Regions from separate parts of the Mycolicibacterium diernhoferi genome, predicted to be linked through region 2. Evidence: riboswitches for the same ligand, from Rfam matches in the RefSeq annotation. Region 2 holds a riboswitch; each other region holds the start of a gene.
The links. Region 2 has a riboswitch for cobalamin ahead of K0O62_RS00215 (ABC transporter substrate-binding protein). Riboswitches for the same ligand answer to the same signal wherever they lie in the genome.

Region 1 (4,509 bases), 2.2 Mb from region 2:
CCGGGTGACCGCGTTGCGGGTCTGCCAGGCACACGTCGGCCAGGTAACCGGCCGCCAGGCCGACGGCTCGGGCTGAGGTTCTGCGCGCAAACACGTCGGCAGCGTCTCACAAGGTGGTGTACTCGACTCCATGAGGCTGGGTCTGCCGCGGCGCGGCAAGCGGGTGGTGTGAAACCCGACGGTTCGGGTGAGGAGAGTTCCATGGCTGGTTCGGGGATGGTCATCTCAGCGCTCGACCATGTGGCCGTCACGGTCAGCGATATCGGAGTGAGCGGACCCTGGTACCGCGCGCTGATCGGCGCCGACCCGGTGCTCGACGAGCACACCGACGGTGGGTTCCGCCACCTGGTGTGGGCCTTCGGGAACGGCACGCTGTTCGGCATCCACGAGCACGACCGCGATATTTCCCCGGGCGACTTCACCGAATTTCGGGCCGGCTTGGACCACGTCGGGTTCGGCGTCGCGTCCCGCGCGGACCTACAGGATTGGGTCGCCCGGCTCGATGAGCTGAACATCGCGCACGGCGGCGTCGTGGAGGCGCCTTACGGGTCCGGGCTGAGTTTCCGGGACCCGGACGGCATCGCGTTGGAGTTCTTCGCCCCGCCCGGCCAGATCCCGCCTGAGTAAACCTCGCGACAGTGGGTACCTCCTGAGGCATGTTGACGAAGATCGCAGGCACCGCCGTCCAAATCGCCGAAGGGATCGGAGGCATCGTCGGTATCCGGATCGGTACCGAAGAGCCGTTCTACCTCAGCGAGGACCGCCTCGGCGACATCGAGATCCGGAGGTACGGGCCGCGCATCGCGGCGCAGACCCGGGTCTCCGGGGACGGCAACGACGCCCGCAGTGAGGGGTTCCGGCGGCTGGCCGGCTACATCTTCGGAGGCAACCACCGCAACGAGAAGATCGCGATGACGGCCCCGGTCGCCCAGCAGGGCGACAAGATCGCCATGACCGCCCCGGTGGCGCAGAGCACCCACGGGGACACCGGAGACTCCGTCATCCGCTTCTACATGCCGTCCAAATGGTCGATGGACACCCTGCCCGAACCCGACGATGCGACCGTCACGGTGGTACAGGTGCCCGCCGAAAGGTTCGCCGTGCTGCAGTTCACCGGTGACCGCAGCCCCACGGCCGTCACGCAGAAGTCCGCGGAATTACTGAAGGCACTGCACGGCAGCGAATATCACCCCGACGGTGAGCCGGTGGCCTGGTTCTACGATCCGCCGTGGACGTTGCCGTTCCGGCGGCGCAACGAGGTTGCTGTGCCGCTGGCGGGATGACTCGGGCTGTTACAGTCCAGCCGTCCATGTGAGACAGGATGAGGAAGTCCGGTGTGATTCCGGCGCGGTACCGCCACTGTGAACGCAGCCCCTCGGGTGCTCGTGAGCCAGACCTTCGCCTCGTCTTGAGTTTTCCTGCCGGGGCGGAACTCCCCGAGAAGGGTTGATGCGCCATGCACCAACTGGTCCTGGTCGGTATGGGTGCCGACAGTCCAGCACGCGGAACGGATCTGACGATCCTCGCCGAACAGGTCGGAGCCCGGCTCGCTTATCTGCAGATCGGCACCCCGACGCTGCATCAGGTGCTCGACGAGATCGCGGCCGACAGGCCACAGGATGAGGTGCGCCTGATCGCGGTGCCGAGTGCGGGCGCTCCCGCACCCGCTCGCTCGTGGTTACGCCGGGTGGCTGCCGACTGGACGCGGCGTCACCCCGACATCCTGGACCTGCGGGTCGCCGAGCGGCCGGTCACCGGCCAGGAGGCCGGCCTGTCCTCGCCCGCGTGGGAGGCGATCCCCCGGCACGGACGCCACGTGCTGGTGTGCCGGGGCCCGCGGTGCACCGCCAAGGGCGCCGCGGACGTCGCGATCGCCGTCGACGAATCGCTGCGCGCACACGCCCTCGACGAGGATCAGGTGCTGGTCACCCAGACCGGATGTCTGTTCCCGTGCAACCACGGCCCGGTCCTGGTGGTGCACCCCGAGGATCGGTGGTTGGGGCGCGTCACCACGGACCAGGTCCGGGCTCTGGTCGCCGAGTGGGTCGAGGACCCCCGTACCGGTGTCGAACGGGTCGTGACGAGCGTCTAGCGCACCGGCGGCGTCGGCCTCCTCGTCCCGGCGGGGTGCAACCCACGGCAGCATCGCGCACGCCGCGAGGATCACCGCGACACCGGCCCACTGCGTCGGTGTCAGCCGTTCGTGCAGCAGTACCGCGGCCGCCAGCACCCCGACCACGGGTTCCAGGGTGCCCAGGATGCTCACCGGCACCGAGCCCAGGGTGCGCACCGCGTAGAGCGCACCGCACAGCCCGATCGGCAACAGCACCAGACCCTGCAGCGCCGCCACCTGCCAGGCACTGGGCGAGATGGCGAAGCTCTGCCCGGTCACCAGTGCGACGATGCCGACGGTCGCGGTGGCGCCCACGGTGACCATCAGCGTCGACAGCACGGTGCCCACCCGATGAACCCACCGCTCGCTGGCCACCAGATAGACCGCATAACCCGCCGCGCTGAGCAGTGCGCACCCGATGGCGGTGGCCGGTGCGGTGGCCCCGGTGGTCAGGGTCACCAGGACCAGACCGGCCAGGATCACCCCCACCAGCGCGCACGAGGGCCCGGACACCGGGGCCCGGTTGCGCAGGGCCACCAGCAGGATCACCACGATCGGGTAGACGTGGACCAGCACGACCGATAGCTGTGCACCGCCCTGCTCGATCGCCGCGAAGTAGGCCAGGACCTGGAGCCCGAACATCGGCCCGCACAAGCAGATCAGACCCACGGCCGCGCCGATCGGTACCCGCCGGAACCGGCGCATGAAGACGCACAACAATCCGATCGCGGTGAGTGCGAACAGACCGCGCACCGTGAGCAGCACTGCCGGGCCGGTACCGCCGCTGAAGCCGAACACCGCGGCCACCGGGGTGAGCCCGTACGCCACGCCGGAGGCCGCGCCGGCCGTCCATGCCCGGCCGCGGGTCGGGGCCCGGAAGTCGGTGGGCCGAATGTGGGCGTGCTCGGCCGTCACCACAGCTCCTTGTTCGATCGGATCGGTCCGACGGCGCCGCCGTCGAGGGGGTGTGCAGGTGCGGGAACTCGGTCCCGCTGGGACACCCCACCTCGTATCCACGCCGGGTGAAGTCGTTCGTGCGCCGGTACAGCCTAGACCGAGCGGTCAGCAGGCGGTGACCGCGGCCGCCGCACCCTGCACGATCAGCAGGATCGATCGTGGATCAGGTTGCCGTGCATCAGTATCCGGCGGCGTGGTCGTAGAGGTTGCGCAGCGGGCGCCCGTCGAGGAATCGACGCAGATTGTCGATGAAGATGTCGACGATCTTCGCGTTCTCCGAGGGCGCATTGGCCGCCGCATGTGGGCTCAGGATCACAGAGTCCAGGGCCCACAGCGGAGATTCGGGCGGCAGCGGTTCGATGCGGGTGACATCCAGCACGGCACCACTCAACGTCCCCCGCTGCAGGGCATCGGCGAGTGCATTCTCGTCGATGGTCGCTCCCCTACCGACGTTCACCACGATGGCCCCGTCGGGAAGCGCGGCGAGCTGCCGGGCGCCGATCATCGCCTCGGTCTCGTCGGTGATCGGCGCGGCGATCACCAGGATGTCGGCGGACGGAAGGTGCGCGGGCAGGTTGTCCCGGCTCAACGACGCGGAGAACGGAGCACCGAGGTCGCGGGGCCGGCGCACGACACCACTACTGGTGACCCCGAAGACGGCCAGCAGTTCGGCGATCCGGGTGCCGATCCGCCCGGCTCCCACGATGACGGCATGCCGGCCGGCCAGTTCGGTCACCCCGCCCGGACGCCACAACTTGTTCCTGCGATCGGCGGCCAGACCGGGCAGATCGCGGGCGAAATAGAGGATCCCGGCGAGCGCGAACTCGGCCAGCGGGTCGGCGTGCACGCCGGAGGCCGTGGTGACGGTGAGTTCGGTGTGCCGCAGCCCCAGCGTCGCCATCCGGGTTCCCACTCCGGCCGACGTGGCCTGGACCCACCGCAGCCGCGGCGACTGCGTCAACGTCTCGGCCGGGCGGCGCCAGTCGAAGTCGAACATCACGTCGGCGGCCGCCAGCAATCGCGTCCACCGGTCGTCCTGCTCGGCGCTCAATGACCTCGCGGTGCCGACGTGGTCGGCCGGCCAGCGCGGTTCGGGCAGCAGCTCGGGGTGGTAGTGCACCCGCAGCCGCTGGTCCGTCGCGGCGATCCGCTCGACGAGGTCGGGGGGCAGGTAGGACGCGATGACGACGTCGACCGAGTTCATGACATCAGTAGATACCAGAACCGGATCGGCGCCCTGTCCCGGCCCGAACGGTCAGTACATGTATTCGGCCGGGCAGGACAGGTCCACATAGACCGTCGAGCCGGGACTGGTGCTGAACGGGCCGCGCACCGCCTCCACCGAACAGTTGGACAGCGGCCCGGCGCGGGTCCCGTTCACCTGCACGTTGTATCCCTGGGCCCGCAGGCCGTCGATGGTCTCGGCCACAGATGCCGTT
Region 2 (4,509 bases):
TCGCGGGCCCGCAGGTCGAAATCGCCGGTGGCGTCCTGCAATACGGCCGCCATCAGCTGCGCGGTGCGGCGCACCGGCAGGGTCGCGATGTCGATGCCGTCAAGGCGGATCGTCCCGCTCACCGGGGTCAGGGTCCGCACCAGCGCGCGCAACAGGGTGGATTTCCCGCAGCCGTTGGGCCCGACGATGCCGACCACCTGACCCGGGGCGGCCCGCACCGTCACCTCGTCCAGGATCCTGCGCCCGGCCACCTCCACACTCACCCCGTCGGCGTCCAGCCGCGCCGCGCTCACAGCTGGGCCGCCGCCCCACGGCGGGCGTCACGCCGGATCAACCACAGGAAGAACGGGCCGCCGCACAGCGCGGTGAGCACCCCGACCGGGATCTCCTGCGGGGAGGCCAGCGTGCGCGCGACGATGTCGGCGAGCACCAGGAACGCCGCCCCGGCCAGCGCCGCGGCCGGCAGTGCGCGGCGGTGGTCGCTGCCCACCACCAGCCGCACCGCATGCGGCAGGATCAGCCCGACGAACCCGATCGGCCCGCTCACCGCGACCAGGACCCCGGTGATCAACGACACCAACACGAAGGTCTGCGCCCGGAACCGGTGCGCGTCCACGCCCATCGTGATGGCCGCCTCGTCCCCGGCCAGCAGCACGTTCAGCGTGCGACCGGCCGCGAGCAGCACCACCAGACCCACCGCCACCGCCGCCAACGGCAGCCACAGCGAGTCCCAGCTCGCCCGGCCCAATCCGCCGAGCAACCAGCTCAGGATCTGGCGGGCCTGGTCTCCCGTCCCGGAGGTGATGAGCATCAGGCTGGTCAACGCCGAGAGCACATAGGCCACCGCCACCCCGGACAGCACCAACCGGGTGGTGGTGATCCGGCCGCCGCTGCGCGACAGCGTGTAGACCAGTCCCAGCGCGAGCAACGCACCGGCGAACGCCGCGACCGGCACCGCCGGCCCGAACATGGCGACACCGGTGACGATCATGGCGACCGCGCCCACCGAGGCACCCGAGGACACCCCGAGCAGGTACGGGTCGGCGAGCGGATTGTGCACCAGCGCTTGCAGCGTCATGCCCAGTACGGCCAGCCCGGCACCGACCACCGCGCCCAGCACCACCCGCGGACCGCGCACCTGGGTGATCACCACCTGGTAGTGCGCGAGCCCACTGGCCTCCACCAGATTCGGCGCGATCTGGTGCGCCACGGTGCGCGCCACATCGGCGGGCGGGATGGAGATCGAACCGATGGCCAGCCCGGCGACCATCGAGCCCAGCAGCAGGACCCCGAGGGCGGCCAGCACCACCGGGTACGGCAGCGGGGTCCGCGCCCGCACCTCACCGGTCACCGAAATCTATCGGGATGAAGCTGCGCACCAAGCGATTCCACTGCGTACGGTGCCCGCACTCCGAGCACCGCATCCTGCAGGGTCAGCACGGCGAACCGGTCATCACGGATGGCCGGCACATCGGCGAGTTCGGGCCGGCTGCGCAGGAAGGCCTTCTTCTCCTCCACCGACGGAGTGCCGAAGTAGTCGTAGATCACGATCACGTCGGGCGCACGCTCGACGACCTGCTCCCAGGACACGTCGGCGAAGGTTTCCGGGACATCACTGAAGATGTTCCGCGCTCCGGCGAGTTCCATGATCTGGTTGCCGATGCCCTGCCCGCCGGCGGTGAAGGCGGTGTCCTCACCGCTGTCGTAGACGAAGGCCCGCAAGGGTGTGACCCCGGCCGTCCGGTCGCCGGCCGCGCTGACGCTGGCCTGCATGTCGGTGATCAGTTCGTCGGCGCGTTCGGGCACCCCGAAGAGGGTGGCCACGGTCTGCACCTCCTCGTAGACGTCGTCCATCACGATCGGTGCGGTGGCGCAGTATTCGGGGTTCAGGTAGCTGGTGATGCCGGCGCTCTCGAACGCCTTGCGGGACCGGCCGGCCGACTCGTCGAAGGCGCTGCTGTATCCGCCGTACACGAAATCCGGTGCCAGCGCCACGATCTGCTCGAAGGACGCATCCTTGGCCGACAACTCCGGAATCGCCCGGTACGCCTCGGCGTAGCGCGGTAGCGGTGGGTTGTCCGGGTAGACGGTCGCCACCACCGAGTCCTGCAGACCGAGGGCGAGCATCAGTTCGGCGGACTGCTGGAAGTAGCCGACCGCGCGGGTGGGCGGCTGGTCCAGCGTCACCGCGACCCCGCAGTTGTCCACGCTCACCGGGTAACCGGCGATCGACTCGGCGACGGGATCGGCGCTCGGTCCGGCGCTGCAGCCGCCGAGCAGCAGGCTCAGCGTCGCGGCTGCCGCCAATGCCCTTCGGGCGGAAAGGGATACGACTGACACGGCCATCTTCTCCATCCGGGATGTCCACGTCCCAGAAGCAGGGTCCGTCGGGAGCAGTGACCTGACTCCCGGGCAGTGGCGCGCCCGGATCACAGTGGCGGGACCGTGCCGGATTCACACCGGCTTCCCTGCCTACCCGTCGGAGCCGGTCGGTTGACCGGCCGAGATCACCCTAGTCGACGGCGCCGACTCCGCGCTCAGGGCGACGGTGGTCGTCCCTTCCCGCCGCGGCCGCGGCGTCGGCGAGGGAGTGCCGGCGCGGCCGCAGCCACGCCGGCAGCCAGGACGGCGGATTGTCGGGCGCCCGGTCGAACACGCCGCCGGCCGGGTCGTCCACCGCGCCGCGATGGCGCACCAGGTCCAACTCGGGTCGCCGGATCTGCCGGATCACCAGCACGACCAGCGCCACCACCGCGATATCGCGCAGCAGCACGGTTGCGGTGAACCACTGTTCGGGCAGGCCGCGGTTCTGTTCGCCGTACAGGTAGAGCATCCGCGGCACCCAGACCAGAGCATCGATCGTCATCCACGCCAACAGGATTCGGCGGTGCGGCAGCGCCAGCACGGCCAGCGGCACCAGCCACAACGAGAACTGCGGGCTCCACACCTTGTTGGTCAGCAGGAACGCCGCCACCACCAGGAACGCCAGCTGGGCCAGCCGCGGACGCTGGGCGGCGGTGAGTGCCAGATAGCCGATGCCGGCACAGCACAGCGCGAACAGCACCGCCGTCACCGCGTTGGTGACCGTCGGCGGCTCCCAGAATCCCAGCCCGGGATCGAAGCCCTGCCATCCGGTGAACGACTTCACCACGTTGTAGATGGAATCCATATCGTCCCCGCGCCGGGCGTTGAGCCGGAAGAACTCCGACCAGCCGCGCGGAAACAGCACCAGGATCGGCAGATTGACCACCAGCCAGGCCACCACCGCCGCCACCGCCGTGCGGGTGAACTCGCGCATCCGGCCGGTGCGCAGCGCCAGCACCAGCAGCGGTCCGAGCAGCAGCAGCGGGTAGAGCTTGAGCGCCACCCCGATACCGATCAGCACACCCGTCAGCGTCGTTCTGCGTCGCGACCAGGCCAGCAGAGCACCGGTGGCGCAGGCGACGGCCAGCGCGTCGAAGTTGGTGAAGATCTGAAAGATCACCAGCGGGGACGCGGCCACCAGTGCGGCGTCCCAGATCCGGCGGCCGGCCAGCAGCGCGGTCGCCCACACCGTCACCAGCCAGGCCAACGCCAACCCGAAGGCCGAGATATTGAAGAACATCACCACCTCGGCCACCAGCGGCACCGAGGCCACCGTCGTCAACGCCGAGTACGTCTTGGCCAGCGACATGGACAGGTACTGGTAGATGCCGGTCAGCACCGGATACTCCATGTAGCGGACGGGTTCGCTGCCGTCCCACACCACGTGCGGTTTGCCGTCGCCGTCCTTCTCCATCCAGCTCGACTTGTACGGGAACTTGCCCTGGTTCAACAGTTCCGCGGTATAGAGCGGCACGGTGTCGGAGTAGCACAGCGAGTAATAGGCGCGCTGGTTCTCCCAGTTGGCGACGCGCTGCGCCGCGGTGCCGGTGTCGGTGGACTGCAGGCAGGCCGCCTTGGTGGAGTAACCCAGCGCCAGGAAGACGACGCCGATCAACAGCATCACCCGCAGCGGGGTCCAGAACCGGGACCGGCCGATCAGCGCGTGCCGACCGACCGGACCACCGACGGTCTGCGCGAGCGCGGCACCGAGGACATCGTTGCGGCTGGGCATGTCACGGCCGTCATCGCTGCGCCTGTCCTCGGCGAGCGGAGCCGGCGAAACGAACCCGGCGGGCGGAGCGGGCGAGACAACCCCGGCCCCTTTGTGGTCCCCCGCCGTCACGGCACCGGGATCGGCGCACCGGGCGGCGGCGCCCCCGCAGGCGGCGGCGGAATCGGCGCACCCGGTGCGGGCTGCGGCGGAATCGGCGCACCCGGTGCGGGCTGCGGGGCGTTCGGGTCACCCGGCGGCGGGCCGACCGGAACGGTCGTCGGTGGACCCCACGGGATCGTGATGCCGGGTGCGATCTCCAGGGTCGGCTGGATGACCGTCTCCGACGGCGGCGGGATCTCGGTTTCCGGTGCCGAAGGCCGCGGTGCCGGGGCCGCCGGGGGACCCGCGTAGCCGCCGATCTCGGTCGGCTT
Region 3 (4,509 bases), 2.0 Mb from region 2:
GCCGTGAGCGCGTCCAGGGTCTGGCACGGCACGGTGTCGCCGGCCAGCACCACCGACGCGCCGGCGTGCTCGACGCGGAAGCCGATGGTGGGCGCCACCGGTCGGTGATCGGTCGGTGCGGCCAGCACCCGGACCCCGTCCAGCGCCCACACCTCGCCGTCGGTGTACTCGTGGACCTGCACGGCCGGTGGCGCGGTGAGATCGGCGTGATGGGCGATGCGGTAGCCGATGTCGTGGCCGAAGGCGGCGAGCATGGCGTCCACCACCTGTGCGGTGCCCGGCGGGCCGATGATCTGCAGCGGCACCGGGTCCGGCGTGAAGGTGGTGACCCAGCGGGTGATGATCACGTCGCCGAGATCGGCGATGTGATCACTGTGCAGGTGCGTCAACAGCAGCGCGGTCAGCTGATTGGCGCCGGACCCGGCGGCCGCGAGCCGCTGCAGCACTCCGCGTCCGCAGTCGACGAGAAATGTCTGTCCGCCCGCGCGGATCAGCGTCGACGGGCCGGCCCGGTCGGGGTCGGGGATGGGACTGCCCGTGCCCAGCAGGGTCACCTCGATCATGGCTCACACATATACGCGCCCACCGGCCCGCGTCGGTGGATATTCGGGCAAACCGGTAGGGATCCGAAGCCGATACGACGTAGCCTGGGTGTGTTCGACATCACATTCTGTTTCCGGAGGCTGTCATGCGTATCGCCGACGTTCTGAAGGCAAAGGGCGCGGCCGTCACGACGACCACCCCGGACACCTCGGTGGCCGTGTTCCTCGCCGGCCTGGTGGACCGCAACATCGGGGCCATGGTGGTGGTCGGGCCCGAGGGGCCGGTCGGCATCGTGTCCGAGCGTGATGTGGTGCACAAGCTGCACGAATTGGGCGCCGATCTGCTGACCCGGCCGGTCAGCGAGATCATGACCAAGCACCTGGTGTTCTGCTCGCCGGAGGACACCGTGGACAGCCTCAGCGCCGCGATGACGCACAACCGGGTGCGGCACATTCCGGTCATCGCGGACGGCCGGCTGGCCGGCATCGTCAGCATCGGTGACGTGGTCAAGACCCGCATGCAGGAGTTGGAGTCCAGCACGGAGCACTTGCAGGCGTACATCACACAAGGCTGAATGGACGCCGATGAGCGCCCCTGACGTACGGCCCGCGACGCCGGGCGACACCGCTGCACTGTCCCGCGTGCTGGGACGAGCCTTCCACGACGATCCGGTGATGAGCTGGCTGCTGCCCGACGCGCGAGCGCGCGAGCGCAAGCTGCACAAGTTGTTCGCCGCGATGACCCGTCATCACCACCTGTCCCGCGGCGGCGTGGAGGTCGCCGCGACCGGGACTGCGGTGATCGGCGCTGCGGCGCTGTGGGATCCGCCGGGCCAGTGGCGGCACACCACCGGCGAACAGCTGCGGGCCGCGCCGAGCATGCTGCGCACCTTCGGTACCGCGGTGCGCCGCGGGCTGCGGATCACCGACCTGATGAAGCGTCACCACCCGGAGGGACCCCACTGGTACCTCGCGGTGATCGGCAGCGACCCGCAGGTGCGCGGCACCGGTCTCGGCCAGGCGCTGATGCGGTCTCGCCTCGACCGGTGCGACGCGGAACACGCACCGGCATACCTGGAGTCGAGCAACCCGGACAACATCGGTTACTACCGCCGATTCGGCTTCGAGGTCACCGGCGAGATCGCCCTGCCGGACGGCGGCCCGGTCATGTATCCCATGTGGCGGCGGCCACGGTGAATCTGTCGCGGTGGGACTCGCGGTAGAGTGCGGGAGCTGACCTGCAGGGGAATCCGGTGAGAACCCGGAACTGACGCGCAACGGTATGGGGCCTGCCATTCCCGACATGGCCTCCGAGTCCGAATGCCTGCGGCCGGTGAACCGTTGATGGCTCCGCGCCTGAGCCCATACCGAAGGAAGTTCCGCCGTGCGTGCATTCATCACGCTTGTATCCCTCGCACTCCTGGTCACCGCATGTGGCCGAACCGACACGGCGGCACCGCCGCCGCAGACCGACGGCTCCGGAGGCACCAGCTATCCGCTGACCCTGCAGAACTGCGGGGTGGAGGTCACATTCGAGCATGCGCCGACGCGCGCGGTCTCGCTGTATCAAGCCTCGACCGAGATCCTGCTCTCGCTGGGACTGGCCGACCGGATGGTGGGCAGCTCGACCTGGTTCGACCCGGTGCTTCCGGCACTGGCCGCCGACAACGCCCGCGTACCGCGGCTGGCGGACAACGATCCCAGCCTGGAAGCGGTACTGGACACCGAGCCCGACCTGATCACCTCGGCGAGCGCCCACACCTTCACCCCCGCGGTGGTCGGCGACCGGGCCCGGCTCGCTGAACTCGGCATCCCCACCTACCAGTCGCCGTCGGTGTGCACCGATGCGGTGGTCGAGGGGGAGACGGTCACCCGGACCGGACCCCTGGAAATGGACACGCTGTTCCGTGAAATCACCGAGCTGGCACAGATTTTCGATGTGGCGGACCGTGGTGCTCAGCTGGTCGACGACCTGAAGAGACGATTGGCCGACGCGCCGGAGGTCGCGCATCAGGATGGGACCGTGGCGTTCTGGTTCTCCGGGGTGCGGACCCCGTACCTGGCCGGGTGCTGCTCGGCCCCGGGCCTGTACGCCCGCGAGGTCGGCGTGACCAACGTCTTCGCCGATGCTCGCGAGGATTGGCCCGAGATCAGCTGGGAGGCTCTGGCCGACCGCGATCCCGACGTGCTGGTGCTGGCCGACCTGAGTCGCAAACGCATCGACGGCGATGCGCTGGACACCAAAATCCAGTTCTTGGAGACCAATCCGGTGACCCGCAACATGTCGGCGGTGCGTGACCGGCGCTATGTGGTGCTGACCGGTTCGGAACTGGACCCGGGTATCCGGCAGATCGACGCCGTCGAGAAACTTGCCGAAGGATTCGCCGCCCTGAACCAGACGGGGCAGACCAAATGATCGGGCGCCGGATTCTCGCTGCGGCAGCGGTGCTGACGCTGGTGGGCTGTGGACAGTCCGCCGTCGAGGCCGACCCACCCGGGGTGGCATCGGGCTTCCCGCTCACCGTGCACAACTGCGGGCGCGACGTGGTGATCGACGCGCCACCGCAACGGGCGGTGTCCCTGAACCAGGGCTCCACCGAGATCCTGCTGTCGCTGGGGCTGGCGGACCGGATGGTGGGCACCGCGACGTGGACGGACCCGGTCCGCGAGAACCTCGCCGAGGCCGATGCGACGGTGCCGAAACTCGCAGTCAACAAACCGGCATTGGAAACCGTGCTGGATGCCGACCCCGACTTCGTGTCGGCATCGTTCAGCGGGACTCTCGGTCCCGGCGGTGTCGCCGACCGGGACCAGTTCGAGGATCTGGGCGTGCCCAGCTACCTCGCGCCGAGCGATTGCGTCGGCAAGGTGTCGGCCAACTCGGACGGCATGCGCACCGAACCGCTGACGATGGACGCGATTTACGGTGAAATCCGGGATCTGGCACGCATATTCGATGTCAGCGAGCGTGGGGATGCGCTGATCGGCGAGTTGCAACAGCGGATGGAGGCCAGTCGGATGAGCGCGGACGTCGACGTGGCGTTCTGGTTCTCCGACATCCGGGCACCGTACTTCGGGGGTTGCTGCGGGGCGCCCGGGGTGATCACCGACACCGTGGGAGCCCGAAACATCTTCGTCGACACCACCGAGGAGTGGCCCCAGGTCAGCTGGGAGGTGATCGCGGACCGTGATCCCGACGTGCTGGTCCTGGCCGACCTGAGCCGGCGCACCATCGACGGCGACGCGCTGGCGGCCAAGATCGAGTTCCTGGAGTCGAACCCGGTGACCTCGCGCCTGACCGCTGTCCAGGCGAAGCGCTACGTCGTGGTCAACGGTGCCGACCTCAATCCGTCGATCCGCACTGTCGACGGAGCCGAGAAGCTGGCCGAGGGTCTGCGCCGATTCGGATTCGCCTCCGAACATTGATCATCCGTTCGCGGTCATTGCTCGTGCTGTGGGTGGTCGGCCTGGGGCTGCTGGTCGTCTCGGCCGCCGCGGCGATCACCATCGGACCGGCGGCGCTGTCGGTGCGTGATGTCTACGGGATCGTCGGCGAGCATCTGGGTGCCGGGCCGTCGGGCGCCAGCCGGATTCAGGACGGCATCGTCTGGCAGTTGCGCCTGCCACGGGTGCTGCTCGCGGCGGTGTGCGGGGCCGGGTTGGCGCTGTGCGGCGCGATCCTGCAGTCGTTGCTCCGCAATCCGTTGGCCGACCCGTTCGTCCTCGGGGTGTCTTCGGGTGCGTCCACCGGGGCCGTGCTGATCGCGGTGCTCGGGGTGGGGGCGGGCACACTGACGCTGTCCGGCGGCGCGTTCGTCGGCGCGGTGATGTCCTTCGGGGTGGTGCTGCTGCTGGCCTACGCCGCGGGCGGGGGCACCGACCGGGTGGTGCTGGCCGGCGTGGCCGCGACACAACTGTTCTCGGCGTTGACCTCGTTCATCGTGCTGTCCTCGGCCGACGCCGAGCA

Region 1: it holds a riboswitch for cobalamin, as region 2 does, so the genes downstream of both, K0O62_RS29000 ((2Fe-2S) ferredoxin domain-containing protein) here and K0O62_RS00215 (ABC transporter substrate-binding protein) in region 2, are expected to answer to the same signal.
Region 3: it holds a riboswitch for cobalamin, as region 2 does, so the genes downstream of both, K0O62_RS19215 (ABC transporter substrate-binding protein) here and K0O62_RS00215 (ABC transporter substrate-binding protein) in region 2, are expected to answer to the same signal.

What each region holds. Positions count from the first base shown of each region.
Region 1 covers NZ_CP080332.1:3,824,288-3,828,796, forward strand. Annotated here, with positions in the region: gene K0O62_RS18160 (cobalamin biosynthesis protein) at 1-94, opposite strand, end outside; gene K0O62_RS18165 (VOC family protein) at 217-627, shown strand; gene K0O62_RS18170 (SOUL family heme-binding protein) at 657-1,283, shown strand; adenosylcobalamin (AdoCbl) riboswitch at 1,302-1,451, shown strand; gene K0O62_RS29000 ((2Fe-2S) ferredoxin domain-containing protein) at 1,481-2,092, shown strand; partial or broken gene K0O62_RS29005 (DMT family transporter) at 2,153-2,818, opposite strand; gene K0O62_RS18180 (D-2-hydroxyacid dehydrogenase) at 3,249-4,274, opposite strand; gene K0O62_RS18185 (hypothetical protein) at 4,326-4,509, opposite strand, start outside.
Region 2 covers NZ_CP080332.1:45,886-50,394, reverse strand. Annotated here, with positions in the region: gene K0O62_RS00225 (ABC transporter ATP-binding protein) at 1-293, opposite strand, end outside; gene K0O62_RS00220 (FecCD family ABC transporter permease) at 290-1,351, opposite strand; gene K0O62_RS00215 (ABC transporter substrate-binding protein) at 1,348-2,340, opposite strand; adenosylcobalamin (AdoCbl) riboswitch at 2,347-2,495, opposite strand; gene K0O62_RS00210 (glycosyltransferase family 87 protein) at 2,513-4,096, opposite strand; gene K0O62_RS00205 (transglycosylase domain-containing protein) at 4,204-4,509, opposite strand, start outside.
Region 3 covers NZ_CP080332.1:4,062,477-4,066,985, reverse strand. Annotated here, with positions in the region: gene K0O62_RS19230 (ribonuclease Z) at 1-563, opposite strand, end outside; gene K0O62_RS19225 (CBS domain-containing protein) at 689-1,117, shown strand; gene K0O62_RS19220 (GNAT family N-acetyltransferase) at 1,128-1,739, shown strand; cobalamin riboswitch at 1,746-1,888, shown strand; gene K0O62_RS19215 (ABC transporter substrate-binding protein) at 1,927-2,958, shown strand; gene K0O62_RS19210 (ABC transporter substrate-binding protein) at 2,955-3,968, shown strand; gene K0O62_RS19205 (FecCD family ABC transporter permease) at 3,965-4,509, shown strand, end outside.